Regions from separate parts of the Streptomyces sp. 5-10 genome, predicted to be linked through region 1. Evidence: riboswitches for the same ligand, from Rfam matches in the RefSeq annotation. Region 1 holds a riboswitch; the other holds the start of a gene.
What was found. Region 1 has a riboswitch for cobalamin ahead of IEJ02_RS13170 (ABC transporter substrate-binding protein). Riboswitches for the same ligand answer to the same signal wherever they lie in the genome.
Positions count from the first base shown of each region.

Region 1 (5,627 bases):
ACGACAAGTCCCAGGGCCGCCCCGCCGACAACGGTCTGCTGCACAACCTGCTCAAGGGGCTGGTGGAGTCCACCACGCTGGTACCGCCCGATCTGGACCTCATCGAGGACGACGCCCTCTGGCCCGATCCCGCGCCCGAGGCGTAGCCCGGGCCGCTCCGCGCCGGCCGCCGCCGTTTCCGGGACCCGTCCCGGTAACGGCGGCGAACCATGCCTGTCGTCAACCGAACAGGAAGGAGCACCCCATGAGGTGCATGCGCACCGCCGTCCTCGCGGGCATCACCGTGACGGCCTCGACGGCCGCCCTCGCGCTCCCGGCGCAGGCCGACGTCCCCGCCCGCCACCGCACCCCGGCCGCCCAGTGCGAGTACCCCGCCGATGTCCTCGACCTGACCAACTGGAAGCTGACCCTGCCCACCGGCGAGGACGAGGACCCGACCGAGGTCACCCAGCCCGATCTCGCCACCTTCTCCGCCGAGCCCTGGTTCCAGGTCACCGGGGACTGCGACGCGGTCCAGTTCCGGTCCTCCGTCAACGGTGTGACGACGGGTGGCTCCAACTACCCGCGCGCCGAGCTGCGGGAGATGACCGACGACGGGGAGCAGGAGGCCGGCTGGTCGACCACCGAGGGCACCCACACCCTCGTGGTCAAGGAGGCGTTCACCGCGCTCCCCAAGGAGAAGCCGCACCTGGTCGGCGCCCAGATCCACGGCGGGGACGACGATGTCACGGTCTTCCGCCTCGAAGGCAGCAAGCTCTACATCACCGACGGCGACGACGCCCACCACCACCTCGTCACCGACGACTACGAGCTGGGCACCGAGTTCGAGGCCAAGTTCGTGGCGCGGAACGGGAAGATCGACGCCTATTACAACGGGGAGCGTGAGACCACGATCTCCTCCGACGGCGACACCAACTACTTCAAGGCGGGGGCGTACACGCAGGCCAACTGCGGCAACTCGGACCCCTGCGACGACGACAACTACGGCGAAGTCCGCATATCCAGCCTCAAGGTCACCCACTCCTAGCCGGAAGGGGGCGGTGCCGGGGCATGTGACCGTGGCGCCTGCCCCCGTCGCATGTGCTTCCGCAACACCGCAACCTCCACAAAGGTGAAGATTTCTGGAGTGGTGGGTGAATTCCCCTCTCAATCGGCCAGGTCCGATGCGCCTCTGGCCCGGGCCGAACCCCGTACCGCCCTCACGAGGGCCGCAAACGGTACGTGTCTTTCCGCGTACGCAGTAAGTTCGACCCGCGTGCGGTAACGGCAGACAGCAGCGGTTCTGGTCTCGCGGGAGGGGAGTGTCGTCGTGCGGCGGGGGGAGAAGGTCGGCAAGTACCGGCTCACCAAGGGGCCCGTTGAGGGAGGGAGGGGCGCGGTCTGGTTCGCCGTCGACACGGAGCTGGGTCGGTCCGTCGTCCTCAAGCGGGCCCTGCTCGAGGACAGCGGCCAGGCCGACTTCGACGAGTTGCTGGCCGAAGCCCGCGCTCTGGCGAAGTTCAGCCACCCGAACGTGGTGACCCTCTACGACGCCGTCCGCGCGGGCAAGGGCAGGAACGCCACGTTCTGGCTGGTGATGGAGCATGTGACCGGCGGCAGCCTGGACGTCCCGGTCAAGATGGCCCCCGAACTCGCGGCGCACATCGGCGCACAGATCGCGGCCGCGCTGGCGGCCCTGCACGACAAGGGCATCGTGCACTGCGACGTCAAGCCCGGCAATATCGTGATCACACCCGACCGGGTCGCCAAGCTGACCGACTTCGGCGCCGCGTACCGGGTGGACGGCAGTGAGACGATCACGCCCAACGGGCCGGTCAGCCTCACTCCCTTCTTCGCCGCCCCCGAGGCGTTCCGGGGAGCGCCCGAGCGCGCGTCCGACGTGTTCTCCCTCGGCGCCACCATGCACTGGCTGGTGACGGGGACCCCGCCGCTGCGCGGCGCCGGGCGGGTGGTCCGGCTGGAGGCCATCAGCCCCCAGGTCGGACCGCTCGGGGGCCTCCTCACCGCGATGCTCCAGCGCGACCCCGGGGCCCGGCCCACCGCCGCCGAGGCGCTCGCCGCCCTCACGGACATCGCGGGACCCCCGGACCAGTTCCCGACCCTCCCGACGGCCCCGGCGACCACGCCCTACACGGACGTCCTGACGCGCGGCCAGATCCCGGCGGGAGGACTCACGCGCCGCACGGCGACGCTGGTCGGGCGCCGTCCATTGCTCCTGGCCTGCGCCGCCGCCGTCACGGCGCTGGCCATCGCCGTTCCGTTCACCGTGATGAGCCTGGGGGACGGATCCGGGGACAAGGCCACCCCGGCACCGGGCAAACCGGCCGCCGCGGGCTTCATCGGCGACCCCCGCACGGCCGACCCCTGCGCCCTGCTGAAGCCCACCGTGTTCCATCGGTACGAAGTGGCCGAACTGAAGCGTGATGAGGGCAACTTCAACCGCTGCGACGTCAACCTGAAGGAGCGTGACGAGGAGGTCGTGGGCGTCAGGGTGGAGCTCGACGCCGATGCGCTGCCGGAGGCCGTGAAGAGGAAGACCAGGGGCAGGGTCACCGTCGTGGAGCGCGCCGCCGAGGGCGACGAGTGCGTGCGAGCCATGGCGGTGACCGGCGCTCACGACAACAGCCTACGGATCACCGCGGTCGCGAGACGGCCTGCCGAGATCAAGCAGCCGTTGTGCGACACCGCCGATATCGCCACGCGATTCGCGGTCGACGTGCTCAACCGCGGTGAGATCCCCCGGCGTTCCCCGAGCTTCCCGTCCAACTCGCTGGCTCACCAGGACGCGTGCACGCTTCTTGACGTCAAGACACTGGAGAAGGTGCCCGGTATCGACGCCCGGGACCCGGACGTCGGATTCGGCCGCTGGGACTGTCAGTGGAAGAGCACCACTAACGAGTTGGAGGTGGACCTGCGATTCGACCAGGGCAAACTGCCGAGCGACAAGGGCGCCCGGTCCACCAAGCTCAGCGATCACCAGGCCATCGTGCTGCCGGAGGACGAGGGCCCGGGGAGCTGCCGCGTCGAGGTGGTCCACCGTGAGTACACCGGCCTGGACCGGGTGCAGGGCACCGAGCGGGTGGCCCTCGTCCTCAAGGGGGCGGGCCCCAAGGGGCGGCCCTGCGAACTGGCCACCGATCTCGCCGGATCGGCCGCTGCCGCGTTGCCACCCGCCTGAGGCGCCGTGGTGCCAACGCCCGCCAAGGCCGCCGCCGCGCACCCGCCCGTGCGCCCGGCGTCCCCGTCAGTCCGTGGAGTCGGGCTCGGTCCGCTCGGCCGCGAGCAGATGAATGAGCAGCAGTACGATCCCGGAGATCAGGAAGACGCGCGTGGCGGCCTCCAGCCCGTTCCACGTCTTGGACTGCCACATGGCGAACCACTCGCCGCCGATGGCGATGAACCCGGCGCCGAACAGCAGCATCAGCATCAACAGCCCCACGGTGCTGGCCTGACGGGCGCGGCGGACGCTGCCTCCGCGCAGTCCCGCGCCCCACATGGCCGTCCCGGCGAGGAGGACGAGGGCGGCGATGCTCTCCCAGACGATGATGGCCACGTAGGCGGTGTCCTGGAGTGCGGTGGACGTGATGGCCCGCCACATCAGGTCGTCGTCCTTGAACGTGGTGTCCATCGCCAGGACATGGCGGACGAATTGCTGATTGGTGTCGAAGTCGGTGATGTTGCCGAAGGCGACCAGCGCGATGTACAGCGCGATCGTCCCGGTGAGCACCGCCGAGACGGCGGAGTAGGTACGAAGGGATCGTATTCTGCCGGCTCGCTCGCTCACGATGACTCTGTCTCCCCGTTGTATTCCGTCGATCGGACCGAGCCGTAGCGTACAACTGTTTGGCTCAGTGGGCCCGGTGGCGGGGAGACGCAGGTCACACGCGGCCGTGTCACAGGGGGCGGGCCATCTCGTCCGAGGGCTCGTTGATGAACATGGTGTACCGGCTGAACGTCATCACCCTGCGGAAGCCGGCGGCCACCGATGCGCGACTGGTCGGGCCCGTCGGCGGCCGGACCGACCTCGAGACGTGGCCGTTCGACGCTCTTGGTAGTCTCGGGGAGCCAGTCGTGCCACATCCGAGGCCAGGGAATCCGGTGCGAATCCGGAACTGACGCGCAGCGGTGAGGGGGACGGGCGGGGCATGTGACACCACTGGGAGGAGTTCGTGACGGCCGTGGGGCCGTCGCGGACGAGCACCGGGAAGGGGCCCCGTCCGGACGAGCCCGAGTCCGAAGACCTGCTGGCACCTCCGCGCCCGGTGCGCGGAGGACGTCCGTAGGCCAGGCTCCGCGTACGAGCCCCGACCACCGAGGCTGCCCGTGCTCCGCTCCGCCCGCCGTACCGCGGCGTTCCTGCTCGCCCCCGCCCTTCTGCTCACCGCGTGCGGCGGCTCCGGCCATGACGGCGCGGACGCCGGAAGGCCCGCCGGTCCGGGCTATCCGCGCACGATCGACAACTGTGGTCACAAGGTCACCTTGACGTCCGCCCCGAAACGGGCCCTCTCGCTCAACCAGGGCACCACGGAGATCCTGCTCTCGCTCGGCCTCGCCGACCGCATGGCGGCCACCGCCACCTGGACCGACCCGGTGATGAAGGGCCTGGAGAAGGCCAACGCCACGGTGGAGCGCCTGGCGGACAACGCGCCGTCCTTCGAGAAGTCCCTGGACGTCGAACCCGACTTCGTCACCGCCTCGTTCGTCTCCACCCTCGGCAAGGGCGGCGTGGCCACCCGCGAGCAGTTCGAGAAGCTGGGCGTGGACACCTATGTCTCGCCGTCCGACTGCGCGGCGGGCAGGGACACCGACAGCGGTGGCGACGGCTCCCGCGCCAAGCCCCTCACACTTGATGTCGTCTACGGCGAAATACGCGACCTGGCCCACGCGTTCGGTGTCGACGAGCGCGGCGAGAAGCTCGTCGCACGGCTGAAGGAGCGCGTGCGCAAGGCCACGGAGGGACTGGACGCCTCCGGTGTCTCCCTCATGTACTGGTTCGCCAACTCCCAGTCGCCGTATCTCGCCGGCTGCTGTGGCGCGCCGGGCGCCATCACCCGGGCCGTCGGGGCGAAGAACGCCTTCTCCGACACCCACGACGAGTGGCCGCAGATCAACTGGGAGACCGTGGCCGACCGCGACCCGGACGTCATCGTCCTCGGCGATCTCACGCGCAAGCAGCAGACCGCGGAGACCGCCAGGGCCAAGATGCGTTTCCTCGAGACCAACGCCGCCACCCGCAATCTCACCGCGGTGAAGAAGAAGCGGTACATCCTGCTGAGCGGGCAGGCCATGAACCCGTCCATCCGCACGGTCGAAGGGGTGGAACAGGTCGCCGCCGGGCTGCGCGACGCGGGGCTCGCCAAGTGAGCACCCGCCACCTGAGCGCCCGCCACCTGAGCACCCGTCTCCTGCTGCTGGTCGCGGGAGGGCTGGCCGCGCTGCTCGCGTCGGTCGCCGTCGCCGTGACCATCGGCCCGGCCGACATCTCCACGGCCGACGTATGGGCGGCGGTCACCGCCCATCTCGGCCTGGGGGAGAGCACCTTGCCGCCGCTCCGGGACGGCATCGTGTGGAACCTGCGCATGCCGCGCACACTGCTCGCCGCCGTGTGCGGGGCGGGTCTTGCCCTC
Region 1 covers NZ_JACVYG010000008.1:153,697-159,323, forward strand. Annotated here, with positions in the region: gene IEJ02_RS13150 (FHA domain-containing protein) at 1-146, shown strand, start outside; gene IEJ02_RS13155 (polysaccharide lyase family 7 protein) at 245-1,027, shown strand; gene IEJ02_RS49860 (serine/threonine-protein kinase) at 1,310-3,178, shown strand; gene IEJ02_RS13165 (DUF2165 domain-containing protein) at 3,245-3,784, opposite strand; cobalamin riboswitch at 4,050-4,263, shown strand; gene IEJ02_RS13170 (ABC transporter substrate-binding protein) at 4,324-5,364, shown strand; gene IEJ02_RS13175 (FecCD family ABC transporter permease) at 5,391-5,627, shown strand, end outside.

Region 2 (5,627 bases), on a different contig from region 1:
AGACGGCGTTGAGGAGCAGGGCGAGCCGCAGGCCGTCCATGCCGACGATCGCGCTGAAGGGGTAGGTGGTGGTCACGCGGCGGTACCTCCTGGGGTGCGTGGGGGTGGCGGTTCGGTGTGGGGGCGGGGGTTCGTCACGTCGTCCCCCCTGGCACCCCCGGAGGGACGAACGGCAGCCCCTCCGGGACGCCCTCCTCGATGAGCCGCAGCAGCGCGTCCGTGTCGGCGTGCTCCTCGATCAGGTCGCCGAGGCGGTCGAGCTGCTCCTCGCGCAGCTCGCCGAAGTGGGTGTCCGGCGCGGGGACGAACGCCCGGCCCGCCGCGGCGGCCACCCGCCGCAGGAACGCCCGCCGGAAGCCGTCGCTCTCCAGCGAGCCGTGCCAGTGCGTGCCCCACACCGAGCCCACCCGGCAGCCGTCCAGGAAGGGCTCATCGGCCCCGTCCAGCAGCTCGGCGACCCCGTGGTGGATCTCGTAGCCCTCCACCCGCTCGCCGAGCGCCTCGCCCACCGGCCGGGCCAGGGTCTTCTCGGCCGCGAACCGCACCCGCACCGGCAGCAGCCCGAGCCCGGCGACCGTCCCGGCCCTCGACTCGACCTCGTCCTCGATGCGCTCCCCGAGCGCCTGGAAGCCGCCGCAGACGCCCAGCACCGGGCGGCCCTCGGCGGCCCGCCGGGCGATCGCGTCGGCCAGCCCGCGCTCACGCAGCCACTCCAGCGCCCTTACGGTGCCCCGGGTGCCCGGCAGCACCACCAGATCGGCGTCCGCCAGCTCCTCGGGCCGGTCCACGAACCGCACGATCACGCCCGGTTCGGCCGCCAGCGCGTCCACGTCCGTGAAGTTGGACATCAGCGGCACGGCGGCCACCGCGATCCGCAGGACGTCCGCGCCGTAAGGAGGCGCCACGACGCTCTCCCGCACCGCGCCGCGCAGTGACACCCGCAGCCCGTCCTCCTCGTCGATGCCCAGCCCGTGGGCGAACGGGAGCACCCCGACGGTCGGGCGCCCGGTGAGGCCGCGCAGCATCTCCAGGCCGGGCTCCAGAAGGCTCACATCGCCGCGGAACTTGTTCACCAAGTAGGCGGCCACATGCCGTTGGTCCGCCGCCGACAGCAGCGCGGTCGTGCCGAAGAAGGACGCGAAGACGCCACCGCGGTCGATGTCCCCGACCACCACGACCGGAAGCCCTGCGGCGCGCGCCAGCCCCATGTTGACGATGTCGGTGCGGCGCAGATTGATCTCGGCCGGGCTGCCCGCGCCCTCGCAGATCACCGCGTCATGGGCGCTCCGCAGCTCCTCCAGGCACTCCGTGACGGTCTCCAGCAGCGCCTCACGCCCCGTGGAGAGCCTCTCGCCGGGCGAGGGGGCTCCGGGCCCGCCGAAGTACCCGCGCGCGCTCAGCTCGCCCACCGGCTTGCCCAGGAGCACCACTTGGCTGCTGCGGTCGCTGCCCGGCTTCAGCAGGACCGGGTTCATCAGCGCGCTGGGCTCGACGCGCGCGGCGGCGGCCTGCATGGCCTGTGCCCGCCCGATCTCCGCTCCCTCCCGGGTGACGAAGGAGTTGAGCGACATGTTCTGCGCCTTGAAGGGCGCCACGCTGACGCCCTTACGGGCGAGCCAGCGGCAGATCCCGGCCGTCACCACGCTCTTGCCCGCGTCGGAGGTCGTGCCCGCGACGAGCAGCCCCCCGCCGCGCGCCCCGGAACCGTCCGTGCCGCCCTTACCGCGTATCCCGCTCATCCGCCGCCCCTTTCCAAGGCCCGGGGCCGCCCCGTCAACGCCCTCAGGACCGGCCGGGCCGCTACGGACACCCCGAGCGACAGGACGCCGACGCACCGCGACAGCCGTATCGCCCGCTCGATGTCGGCCGACTCCACCGGCCGCCCGCCGGAGTTGAGCACCGGCCGGTGCTCGACCCGGCCGCCGTACGCGAGGGTGCCGCCCAGCCGGACGCCGAGCGCGCCCGCGAAGGACGCCTCCACCGGGCCCGCGTTGGGGCTCGGATGGCGCCGGCCGTCGCGCCGCCAGGCGCGCCACGCACCGCGCGGATCGGGGCCCGCGAGCGTCGCCAGGGCAGCCGTAAGGCGCGCACCGGGCCAGCCGGCCACATCGTCCAGCCGGGCCGCCGCCCAGCCGAACCGCCGGTAGCGCGGCGACTTGTGGCCCACCATGGCGTCCAGGGTGTTGACGGCGCGGAAGCCGATGAGCCCCGGCACACCGCCCACGGCGCCCCACACCAGCGCGCCCACGACCGCGTCGGAGGTGTTCTCGGCGACCGATTCGACCACCGCGCGGGCGATCTGCGGCCCGTCCAGCGCCTGCGGGTCGCGGCCGCACAGATGCGGCAGCCGCTCCCGGGCGGCCTCGAGGTCCCCGGCGGCCAGCGCACCGCCGACGGCCCGTGCCTCACGGCCCAGGCTCGTGCCGCCCAGCACGGCCCAGGTGGCGGCGGCGGTCAGCGCGACCTCCGCGCCACGGCGGCCCCCGAGGCCCCGTACGGCGCGGGTCAGCAGCGCGGCACCGGCGGCCGCGCCGCCCGCGCACAACGCGGTGTGCAGGGCCCCGTAGCCCCGGTGGTCGCGCCACAGCCGGCGCTCGGCGGCCCCGGCGGCGCGCCCGAACGCGGCCACCGGATGGCCGCGGCGCGGATCACCCGTGGCGAGGTCGCCGAGGAAGCCGAGGGCCGCGCCGCACGCGAACGAGGCGTGGTCGGCACGCATCCGTCAGGCCGCCGTCACGCCTCGGCGCGGCGATACGGAAGGCGATACGGAAGCGGATCGGCCGGAGGGGCCGGAAGAGCCGGAGCGGACAGGGAGGGCTGGCGGCGTGGCGGTGCCGGGCATGGCGGTATGTCCTCACTCAGGGTCCTCGCCCTGGTTCGACGTGACCGGCGGTGAGAGTCTCCTGGCTCCCGGATCCGCGGCCCTCCCGGTCTTCCAGCCCCGCGTACGCGACGAACCGTACGGACGAGCCGTGACCCCATACAGGCGATGGGAGGGTGCTCCCCGGTGACAGTGGCGGGACCGCGCCGGATTCTCACCGGCTTCCTCTCCTGCCGCCGTTTGGCTCGGGAAGTCCACCATGGGCCGCGAATGGCCGTCAACTCGCATATGACCCATCACGCCCGAGTGTGCCGAGCCCCACAGACAACCGCCCCTCACAGGACGGCCGCCGGACGGTCGGCGCTGGTCAGCGCCACCATCCGGCGGCCGGTGGGTGGTTTGGGGAAGCGGCGTCCTCAGGCGACGATCAGATAGATGCCGTACGCCACGACCGCGGCGCACACCGCGAAGCAGGCGTACGCGCCGGTGCGCGCGAGCGGGGAGCCGTCCACCGCGCCCCCGGGCACGGTGGCGGCCGTGCCGCCCTGCTCCGGCGTCGCCTTACGGGAGGTGCCGACGATGCCCAGGGTGAAGACGCCCACCATGCCGACCGTCACCGCGAGGCTGACGCCGAAGACCTGGCCGAGTGCCGCCCAGTCGATGTTCATGTTTCCTGGCTCCTTAACGGGTGGTGCTGCTCGCGGCGGCGGGGGTGGGGGTCTGCTCGGGCGTGTTCTCCGAGGTGCCGTCCTCGGGGGCGGCGCTCGCCGTACCGGCGGGCGGCGGGGCCACGGACCGCAGTGCGGCCGTGACGGCGCCCACCGGCTCCTGGGCGGCGACCTCGTTGACGTTGGTGTGGTCCACGGGCTTGCGGCGCGACAGCATCCAGATCGCCCCGCAGGCCAGGACGGCGAGCACGGCCACCGCCGTGATGCCCGCGTTCCCCTGGTCGGCCAGGAGCGCGGCGGCGCCCGCCACCAGACCTGCGGCCGGCAGGGTCAGCACCCAGGCGACCACCATCCGGCCCGCGGTCGACCAGCGCACCACGGCGCCCTTACGGCCGACACCCGCGCCCATGACGGCGCCGGAGCAGACCTGGGTGGTGGACAGCGCGAAGCCGATGTGGGAGGAGGCGAGGATGACGGTCGCGGCGCCGGTCTGGGCGGCGAAGCCCTGCGGCGGCTGGATGTCGGTGATGCCCTTGCCCATGGTGCGGATGATGCGCCAGCCGCCCAGGTAGGTGCCGAGCGCGATGGCCAGGCCCGCCGAGACGATGACCCACAGCGGCGGGTCGGAGTCGGGCGCGACCACGTTCCCGGTGACCAGCGCCAGGGTGATCACGCCCATCGTCTTCTGGGCGTCGTTGGTGCCGTGGGCCAGGGAGACCAGGGCGGCCGAGGCGATCTGCCCCGCGCGGTAGCCCTTCGCGGTGTCCTCCGGGGAGCGGTCGCGGCCGAGCCGGTAGGTGAGCCGGGTGGCGGCCAGCGTGGCGATGCCGGCCACGACCGGCGCGGCGACGGCGGGGATCAGGACCTTCATGACGATCGCGTCGCCGTTGACCCCGTCCAGGCCGACGGAGACCACCGTGGCGCCGATCAGACCGCCGAACAGGGCGTGCGAGGAACTGGAGGGGAGTCCGGCGAGCCACGTCACCAGATTCCACAGGATCGCGCCGACGAGTCCCGCGAAGATCACTTCTGGCTGGATACCGGATCCCTCGTCGATGATCCCGCCGGAGATGGTCTTGGCCACCTCCACGGACAGGAACGCGCCGACGAGATTGAGGACGGCCGACATCGCCACCGCCACCCTGGGCCCGAGTGCTCCCGTGGAGATGGTGGTGGCCATGGCGTTAGCCGTGTCGTGAAAGCCGTTCGTGAAGTCGAACACCAAGGCCGTGACGATCACGATCCCGATGAGAAGCGTGATGTGTTCCATACACCCGGTCAATCAGTTCGAAGGTCGTTAGTGGCACGGTGAACGTAAGGAAACAGGGTGAACGGGAGATGAACTGAGTAGGGCATCGGGGTGACATGGTTGCGGGATCGCCAAGGCCCTGTGAATTCCAGCCTACGTTCCCGTGTCGTACGGGAGTTGAGGCGCGATCGAGAGCCGCCGGAGCGGGCCCCGGGGCCGCCCCCGCGGCCGCCCGCCGTCCCCCCACGTTCACCCTTCCGGAGCCGGGTGCCCACGAAGCGCGGCCGTAGTCGCCCGCCGCGCCCGTTCCGGTCCCGCCGCCGCGCGGCCGGCGGCCGCCTGGAAGGATCGGGCCCCGGAGGTGAGGGCAGGTGACCCAGTCGCGATCCACGCGGCAGCCGCAGCCGCGGCTGACCCATCCCCTGCGGCAGGCATGGACGCAGGTGGTGAGTACGGCCCGCAGGACCACCGCCGACGGCCTGGTCGTCGGCACCTCGGGCAATGTCTCGGCCCGGGTCGGCGACACCGTCCTGGTGACCCCGAGCGGCGTCCCCTACGACCGGCTCGGCCCCAGGGACGCCGTCGCCGTCGATCTGGACGGACAGCAGGTCCTCGGCACGCTGAAGCCCACCAGCGAGCTGCCCATGCACCTCGCGATCTACCGGGAGACCGACGCCGAGGCCGTGGTCCACACCCACGCCGTCCACGCCACGGCCGTCTCCACGCTCGTGGACGAGCTCCCCGCGATCCACTACATGACCGCCGCCCTCGGCGGCCCGGTCCGCGTCGCGCCGTACGCGCTCTACGGAACCGACGAACTGGCCGACGCCATGCTCGAGGCGCTGCGCGACCGCAGCGGCTGTCTGCTGCGCAACCACGGCACCGTCGT
Region 2 covers NZ_JACVYG010000013.1:101,427-107,053, forward strand. Annotated here, with positions in the region: gene IEJ02_RS17715 (putative cobaltochelatase) at 1-76, opposite strand, end outside; gene IEJ02_RS17720 (cobyric acid synthase) at 135-1,739, opposite strand; gene IEJ02_RS17725 (cobalamin biosynthesis protein) at 1,736-2,719, opposite strand; cobalamin riboswitch at 2,878-3,095, opposite strand; gene IEJ02_RS17730 (hypothetical protein) at 3,238-3,489, opposite strand; gene IEJ02_RS17735 (inorganic phosphate transporter) at 3,503-4,759, opposite strand; gene IEJ02_RS17740 (class II aldolase/adducin family protein) at 5,110-5,627, shown strand, end outside.
Region 2: linked by a shared signal. The riboswitch ahead of IEJ02_RS17725 (cobalamin biosynthesis protein) and the one ahead of IEJ02_RS13170 (ABC transporter substrate-binding protein) in region 1 are both predicted to bind cobalamin.